2 regions of the Faecalibacterium sp. Marseille-P9590 genome follow, and region 1 is predicted to be linked to the other one. Evidence: riboswitches for the same ligand, from Rfam matches in the RefSeq annotation. Region 1 holds a riboswitch; the other holds the start of a gene.
What was found. A riboswitch is a leader RNA that binds a small molecule or an ion and turns the genes downstream of it on or off. The one in region 1 is predicted to bind thiamine pyrophosphate.
Positions count from the first base shown of each region.

Region 1 (4,277 bases):
GTCCATCCGGAAGGGGATGATGTACTCCGGCTTGAGCTTGCCGGAAAGCTGTCCACCCAGCACAGTGGGGTTGCCGCAGTAGGGGCAGGTGGTGGCAGCTGTTTCGGGGCCGCAGACCAGCTCTGCACCGCAGGAAGTGCAGGTGCGGCTGCTGAGATCTCCCGTCTCCATCTCCCCCCAGACAGGGCCGCTGGACGCTGCCTTTTCGGCGGCTTCGGCGGCCTTATCGGCCTGAGCCTGCTTTTCGCCGTAAAGAGCCTCGACCTGTGCTACATCGTAGGTAGAGCCGCAGTAATCACAGCAGAGCTTTCCGCTGGCGCTGTCGAACCGCAGCGGGCCGGTACAGGCCGGGCATTGGTAATTCGTGGTATTTTCTGCCATATCTCAGCTCCCCTTTCAGGCTCCGAAAGGCTTGCCGCACTCGGGGCAGAACTTAGGCGGGTTGGACGGGTCGGCAGGGGTCCAGCCGCAGTTCGGACACTTGGCCGCCGGGCGGGGCTTACCGCACTCCGAGCAGAATTTGCCGGTATTGTGTGCGCCGCAGCTGCACACCCAGCCTGCTTCGGGGCGGGGCTTGCCGCAGGCGGTGCAGAACTTGCCGGTGTTGCCGGTCTGGCCGCAGGAGCAGCTCCAGCTGCCAGCCGCCGGGGCGGCTGCGGGGGCAGGAGCTGCGGCAGGCTGCTGCTGTGCGCCCATCTGGTAGAGGGCCTGGGCGTTGATGCCGCCGGCAGCAGCGGCCTGATTCATGCCCATAAAGGCCATGGCCGGGCCGGCGGAGGTATTGGAAGCCGCTGCCTGCATCGCCGAAGCCTGTGCGCCCACCATGTGGGCGGCGGCGCGGGTCGGGTCCATGAAGGCGGCGCTGCGCTGCAGCTCCTTGATCATCTGCTCGTCTTCTTCGCTGGCTTTGACGCCGGACACGCCGAGGGAGACGATCTCGATGCCGCGCAGCTTGCTCCACTTGCCGGACAGCTCCTGGTTCAGGGCCTCGGCCAGCTCGGTGGTATGGCCGGGCAGAGCCGAGTAGCGGATGCCCATCTCGCTGATGCGGGCGAAGGCGGGCTGCAATGCGGTCATCATCTCGGTGCGCATCTGGCCTTCCAGCGCGTCACGGGTGTACTCGTTTTCCACATTTCCGCAGACGTTGGTGTAAAACAGGATGGGGTTGACGATGCGGTAGCTGTACTCGCCGAAGCAGCGGATGCTGACGTCGATGTCGATGCCGGCACGCTGGTCCACGACGCGGAACGGCACGGGGCTGGGGGTGCCGTACTTGTTGCCCATCAGCTCCTTGGTGTTGATGTAATAGATGCGCTGGTCGGTGGCAGCCTGACCGCCGAAGCTGAACCGCTTGCCGATCTCGGCAAACACTTCGTCGATGTTCTTGGCCAGACCCTCGCTCAGCAGAGAGGGCTGGGTGCCGGTGTTATAGGTGTACTCGCCGGCCTCGGCGCAGAGGTCTACCACCTTGCCCTGCTCCACGATGAGGGCGCACTGGCCCTCGGCCACGGCCACGATGGAACCGTCGGTGATGATGTTCTCGGTGCCGTGGCGGTTGGAAGAGCGCCCGGAGACTTTCTTCTGTCCCTTGACAGCCAGCACCTCCGCCGGGAGAGCGCTGCAGTAAAAGTATTCTTTCCACTGGTCGCCCATCACGCCGGATGCCGCGCCCAATGCTGCTTTGACAAGACCCATAAGCCATATCTCCTTTATCTGCCCGTTTTTTCAAATGCGGGCTTTTTCTCAGTATACCACAAAACGCGCCGCGAAAAAAGAAAACCCTTGCATTTTATCCCCGATGGGTGTAGAATACTCCCGACAAACAAATACAGGGGAGCTTGTGGAAGCAGGCTGAGAGGAAGTTCTCAAACTTCGACCCTTTAGAAATTGTTTTCGGACAGTTTCTGCACCTGATGCGGATAATGCCGCCGTAGGAAGTCATAACACCGTTTATGGATTTTTACAGGAGACGCCGCAGAGGGCGTCTCCTTTTTTGTTGTCTCCGGCTGAGGGGGAGCGCCCTGAGTCCGGGTCATGATTTGCGATGGGAAGCCGTGTTCCGGCGTGAGAGGAGGCCAGTGAGCCTCGACCGCTTCTTCCGTTTCCGGTATCTCTGCGCGGGTGCCGGGTCTGTTCGTGTGCGGGAGCGGCGGTCTGCCCCTGCACTTATTTTTTGTTGAAAAGGAGCACTCACTATGAAACACTATTCTGCTAAAAAGCTGGCCCTCGCCGGTATGTTCTGCGCTGTCGCTGTTGTGGGCAGCGTCTTCTCCTTCCCGGTCTTCGGCAGCAAATGCGCCCCTGTGCAGCACATGGTCAACATCCTCTGCGCTGTTCTGCTGGGGCCTTACTACGGCGTGGGCGTGGCTTTCGTCGCCTCCCTGCTGCGCAACCTGCTGGGTCTGGGCAGTCTGATGGCTTTCCCCGGCAGCATGTTCGGCGCACTGCTCTGCGGCATCGTCTTCCACAAGACCAATAAGCTGCTGCCCACCCTCGTGGGCGAGGTGTTCGGCACCTCCATCCTCGGCGGTCTGTGCGCCTACCCCGTCGCCATCCTGCTGATGGGCAAGAGCGCCGGTGACATCGCGTTCTACGCCTACATCGTCCCCTTCCTCGTCTCCACCGCCGGCGGTGCCATCATTGCAGGCGCACTGTTGGCCGCACTTTCCCGCGCAGGCGCACTCCGCGCCATGCAGGCCAGCCTGAGCTGATTCGAAGGAGAAGCCCATGTTTCAGAGCATCTTTGCCAATGTCCGGGCCAAAAGCCCGCTTGTCCATAACATCACCAATTACGTCACCGTCAACGACTGTGCCAACATCGTCCTCGCCTGCGGGGCGTCCCCCATCATGGCGGATGATGCCGCCGAGGTCGAGGACATCACCTCGCTGTGTGCCGGGCTGAACCTCAACATCGGCACGTTGAACAGCCGCACCATCCCCTCCATGCTGCTGGCGGGACACACCGCCAACCGGCTGGGCCGTCCTGTCGTGCTGGACCCCGTGGGCGCAGGCGCTTCCCATCTTCGCACCGAAACGGCACTGCGCCTCCTGCGGGAAGTGAAGTTCACAGTCATCCGGGGCAACATCTCCGAGATCCGGACGCTGGCGGCAGGCAGTGGCACCACGAAAGGCGTGGACGCCGACACCGCCGACAAGGTGACTGACGAGACGCTGGACAAGACCGTGGCATTCGCCAAAGCGTTTGCGGCCCGCACGGGGGCGGTCGTCGCCGTCACCGGTGCCATCGACATCGTGGCCGACGGAGAGCGGGCTTTCTGCATCCGCAACGGCCACCCCATGATGAGCGCCGTCACCGGCACCGGCTGTCAGCTCTCGGCCCTGACGGCGGCATTCTGTGCAGCCAACCCGGACAAGCCTCTGGAAGCCGCTGCTGCAGCTATCTGCGCCATGGGCCTTGCGGGCGAAGCAGCTCACAGCCGCCTTTCCAGGCTGGACGGCAGCGCCACCTACCGCAATTACATCATCGACGCGATCTACCACATGACCCCCGAACAGCTCGAGGAAGGAGCACGCTATGAAATGCGATAAACACACCATGCTTCTCTACGCCGTCACCGACCGGGCGTGGACGGGCCGCGAGACCCTCCGCCAGCAGGTGGAAGACGCGCTGAAAGGCGGCGTCACCTGCGTCCAGCTGCGGGAAAAGGAGCTGGACGACGCGGCATTTTTGCAGGAAGCCATGGAGCTTTCCGCCCTCTGCCGCAGCTATGGCGTACCCTTCATCATCAACGATAACGTCGAGATCGCTATAAAATGCCATGCCGACGGCATCCATGTCGGGCAGGAAGATATGGCCGCAGCGGACGTCCGCGCCAAGGTCGGCCCTGACATGATCATCGGTGTGTCGGCCCATTCCGTCGAGGAAGCGCAGCTGGCCGTGGCCCACGGCGCGGATTATCTGGGCGTCGGCGCGGCATTTTCCACCCACACCAAAACCGATGTGGACGTCCTGCCGGAGGGCAGACTGAAAGAGATCTGCGCCTCCGTGGATGTGCCGGTCGTGGCCATCGGCGGCATCCATAAAGACAATATCCTCAAGCTCAAAGGCTCCGGCGCGGACGGCGTGGCCCTCGTGAGCGCGATCTTCAGCGCCGAGGACATTGAGGCTGAGTGCAAAGAGCTGAAGGCACTGACAGAACAAATCATCTAAAGGAGCAAACCCATGAAAACTGCACTTACCATCGCGGGCAGCGATTCCAGCGGCGGCGCCGGCATTCAGGCCGACCTCAAAGCCATGACCATGAACGGCATCTTCG
Region 1 is NZ_JAFREF010000005.1:66,481-70,757, forward strand. It holds gene J3349_RS07730 (hypothetical protein) at 1-381, opposite strand, end outside; gene J3349_RS07735 (SPFH domain-containing protein) at 397-1,695, opposite strand; TPP riboswitch at 1,821-1,954, shown strand; gene thiW (energy coupling factor transporter S component ThiW) at 2,196-2,711, shown strand; gene thiM (hydroxyethylthiazole kinase) at 2,728-3,549, shown strand; gene thiE (thiamine phosphate synthase) at 3,536-4,171, shown strand; gene thiD (bifunctional hydroxymethylpyrimidine kinase/phosphomethylpyrimidine kinase) at 4,184-4,277, shown strand, end outside.

Region 2 (4,277 bases), on a different contig from region 1:
CTGGCGACTTACGCCAGCCGCTGCATCGGCAACGAGATCCTGATGTATCTGCGCAAAAGCTCCAACCGGCGGCAGGAGGCCAGCATCGACGAGCCGCTGAACATCGACGGCGACGGCAACGAGCTGCTGCTGTCGGACGTGCTGAGCAGCGAGGAGAATCAGGTGGGTCAGCGTCTCGAGCAGGACGCCGAGCGGGCCAGCCTCCGCCGGTCGGTGGAGCAGCTCTCGCCCCGGGAGCGGCAGATCATGGAGCTGCGCTTCGGCCTGCTGGACGGCGTGGAGCGGACCCAGAAGGAGGTGGCAGACGCCATCGGCATCAGCCAGAGCTATATTTCGAGGCTGGAGAAAAGGATCATACGGCAATTAAGAGAACAATTAGGGGAGTGAAGAAGATTAAACCTCTCAGTCTGCTTCGCAGACAGCTCCCCTATCGAGGGGAGCCTCTGGCGAAGAGATTAAGTTTTCCGGTATGCCAAAGCCTCCCCTCGTTAGGAGCAACAACGACGACCGCCGCCAGTGGCGGAAACAGGGAGTCGCTGTTGGGGCCGCGGCCAGCAAGACGCAAGCAAAGCGCTGCGGCTGCTGGGTACCGCAACCCGGGCAGTGGCACGCCGAAGGCGTGACGGAGAGGTTATCCCCTGAATTTGGAATGAATGTTATCCTGCCCCTGCGGCCATACTTCCGGTGAAACTGAAACGAAACCGGAGGGTAGGGGATGTACAACAAGGTTGAGCTGTGCGGCGTGAACACCGCCGAACTGCCGATACTGTCCGAGCAGGAGAAGCGCGACCTGCTCACCCGGGCGCGGGCCGGGGACAAAGAGGCCCGCCAGAGCATGATAGAGGGCAATCTGCGGCTGGTGCTCAGCGTGGTGCAGCGCTTTTCGCAGCGGGGCGAGAACATGGACGACCTGTTTCAGGTGGGGTGCATCGGGCTCATTAAGGCCATCGACAACTTCGACCCGGCCCAGCAGGTGCGGTTCTCCACCTACGGCGTGCCGATGATCATCGGCGAGATACGGCGGTTCCTGCGGGACAACAACGCCCTGCGGGTGAGCCGCAGCCTCCGGGACACGGCCTACCGGGCCATGCAGTCCCGCGAGGAGCTGGAAAAGCAGCTGGGCCGTGAACCCACCGTGGACGAGATCGCCCAGAAGACCGGTCTGTCCCGCCGCGAGGTGTCGGCGGCGCTGGAATCGGTGGTGGAGCCGCTGAGTCTTGAGGAACCGGTCTACGCCGACGGCGGCGATGCGGTGTACGTCATCGACCAGGTGCGCGACCCCGACGGCGAGGACAGCTGGATCAGCGGTCTGCAGTTCCGCCAGACCGTGGCGGGCCTCACCCCGCGCGAAAAGCGCATCATGGAACTGCGCTACCTCAAAGGCAAGACCCAGATGGAGGTGGCCCGGGAGATCGGCATCAGCCAGGCACAGGTGAGCCGGCTGGAAAAGGCGGCGCTGGAGCAGTTCCACCAGATGACATGACAAAGCGGCGGTGTCTGGACACCGCCGCTTTCCGTTAACGAGGCTTGTGGTATTTTTCCCGGGTGGCCGCGCCGCCCCGCAGATGGCGCTCGGCCTTGTTCCGGGCCAGCACCATCTGCACCTGCCGGAACAGCTCCGGGCCTACCGTCCGCAGCCGCACCGACACGTCTTTGTGTACGGTGGACTTGCTGCAGCCGAAGGCCCGCGCCGCCGCCCGCACGGTGGCCCCATGCTCCACGATGTACTCTCCCAGCAGCAGCGCCCGCTGTTCCGGATCACCTTTCATGACTGCTCCCTCCCGCCAAAGTGTGCTTGTTCCAGAATATGTGCCCCGGCGGGCCGATATACCGCCGGGGGCTTGACTTTTGGCGGAGAGCGGCTATACTGAAAGTGGACATGAAAACAGGGGCGCCGTGAGGCTGAGATCTGCTGGAAGCAGAGACCCTTGAACCTGATCCGGGTAATGCCGGCGTAGGTAGTTTGCGGAAAGGTCCCGATTTTCACAAACAGCCCGTGCGCCTGCCAGCAAAAGCAGGCGCATTTTTGTTTTTGTGTACTATTATTATGAGAAGAGGAATCCTCATGTCGAAATCCTACTCCAAGACCCGGGTGCTGGTGGAGTGCGCGCTGATGGTGGCGATCGGCACCGTGCTGGCCAACATCAAGATCTTCACCATGCCCAACGGCGGCAGCGTCACCCTGCTGAGTATGCTGCCCTTCGTGCTCGTCTCCTTCCGCCACGGCGTCAAGTGGGGCCTGTTCACCGGTCTGGTGAACGGCTGCCTGCAGATGCTGCTGGGCTTCTGGGCTCCCCCGACGCCCACCTTCATCTACTTCCTCGGTGAGATCCTGCTGGACTATCTGGTGGCCTTTATGGTTCTGGGTACCGCAGAGTTCTTCGCCCGCCCCTTCAAGAACCGGATGGTCGGCGTGGCCGTCGGTACCGCCATCGCAGGCTTCCTGCGCTTCATGTGCAGCTTCCTGTCCGGCGTCCTCGTCTGGGGCAACCTGAATGAGGGTCTGAGCGCCTGGACCTACAGCCTCGTGTACAACGCCAGCTACATGCTGCCGGAGACGCTCATCACTGTGGTGGGCGCTGTGCTGCTCATCAAGGCAGCACCCCAGATCTTCGACCGTCAGTACACCAAAGCCTGAGTTCTCCTGAACGCAAGTCCCGCCGGAGGCAGAAATGCACCCGGCGGGACTTTTTTTGCACGAATTTGAAAAAAGCTGTTGACAACTCTCCTTTCAGCTGGTATAATAACACACGTCGTCAGGGACGACACAGGCTATGGGGGATTAGCTCAGCTGGGAGAGCGCTTGCATGGCATGCAAGAGGTCAGCGGTTCGATCCCGCTATTCTCCACCAAAAAAGCACTGTACTTCGTTTGAAGTACGGTGCTTTTCTTTTTGCTTTCTTAGAGGTTGCATCGAGAATCAGCCAAATGCCTGATTTTGCAGGCGCGTGGACGGCAACCCCCAATTCTTGCTATTTCGTTGCTTTTGAAAATGCTTGTTCGATGTCCGACTGTTTTGCAGGTGGACGCATCACTCCCCCTCAATGTAAGGAGTGAGATCGAAGTTGAACGAGATGTTGATCTGATATCCACGATAAACATCTACTCTGCGGATAAGCTGATTGACAATCATTTTCTTTGCTTCAAAACTGGCACTGTCGTACAGGTCAGCATAGGAAATCAGCTCATCATACAAGTGCCTGTCGTTATGCGATTTTTTTCATCGTTCAGCATTTCTTCAAACTGTGCCATATATGCCTTGTGCTGTTTGAGAATCTTCGTGGTCTCCACTTTCACATAGGCATCATCAGGCACCTTGGGGAGATACTTCATCAGGAAATCAACATCCTGTTGGATTCGCCGGACGGCAGCTTCCAGTGCAGAATAGTTGATTCCGTAGAATAGAAATTCTGCTTGCTTTCATAATCTACTAAAAGTACGCAAGTATGAAGGAAAAGCAAGAAATACGCAATGTACCCTCTTTTAAAAAGAGGGTACAAAGAAAGGAAATTCAAAAACTGTAGTTTGAGTTATAAATACTGGATAAAGAATTTCTGCGCGGCCTGCACTCGTTCCTTTTCACCAGCCTCATGGGCGAAGCCCGGAAGGATCGTCAGCTCCGTATGGACGCCGTGCTCCTGGAAATTTTTCTGCAGGCTCTTCATACGGGCTACGCGGTTATCGCCATACGGGGAGTCGCCGATAAACTTGTTGTCGAGCTCGCCGACACTGATGAGGACGGGTACCTTCTTTACGGCTTCGAGGTCGACATCATAACCGAAGTAATCCTTGAAATCACGGATACCCCAGAAGTAGTCCTCGTCTGGATTTAGGAAGGTCGGACGGCCAGGTGCACCGATGGAGCAGGCCTTCAGACGATCAGGGTGAGCGAGCAGGAAGCGGTTTACGAACTGCCCGCCACCAGAGTGTCCGAACATGAAAAACTGATCTGTGTGAACGCCTGGATAGCGCTTCGCCATATCCTCGATCATATCGAGGAGAATCAGATCATAGCGGATGCCGTCGCAGGAGAGGAGCTTATAGCTGTTGAAGTCATCGCGCTGAATGAGTCCACCCGGGAACATAGGCGCAAGCACAGCCATATGATATTTGTCGGCGAGTTCCTTCGCCTGCTTGATGTACTCTTCGATTGCACAGCCGGTTCCATGGATGATGACGAGGAGAGAGTACTCATGCTCCTCTTCGTCGTAGTAGTAGTCTGGGAGATGCACCCAGTAGTGGAAACGCAGGTCGGTCGGACAGTGCCAGAGCATATT
Region 2 is NZ_JAFREF010000002.1:164,201-168,477, forward strand. It holds gene J3349_RS03455 (sigma-70 family RNA polymerase sigma factor) at 1-387, shown strand, start outside; gene sigG (RNA polymerase sporulation sigma factor SigG) at 716-1,483, shown strand; gene J3349_RS03465 (sporulation transcriptional regulator SpoIIID) at 1,518-1,769, opposite strand; TPP riboswitch at 1,878-1,978, shown strand; gene thiT (energy-coupled thiamine transporter ThiT) at 2,066-2,638, shown strand; tRNA gene J3349_RS03475 (tRNA-Ala) at 2,777-2,852, shown strand; gene J3349_RS03480 (hypothetical protein) at 3,181-3,333, opposite strand; gene J3349_RS03485 (alpha/beta hydrolase) at 3,531-4,277, opposite strand, start outside.
Region 2: another riboswitch for thiamine pyrophosphate. It lies ahead of thiT (energy-coupled thiamine transporter ThiT); the one in region 1 lies ahead of thiW (energy coupling factor transporter S component ThiW).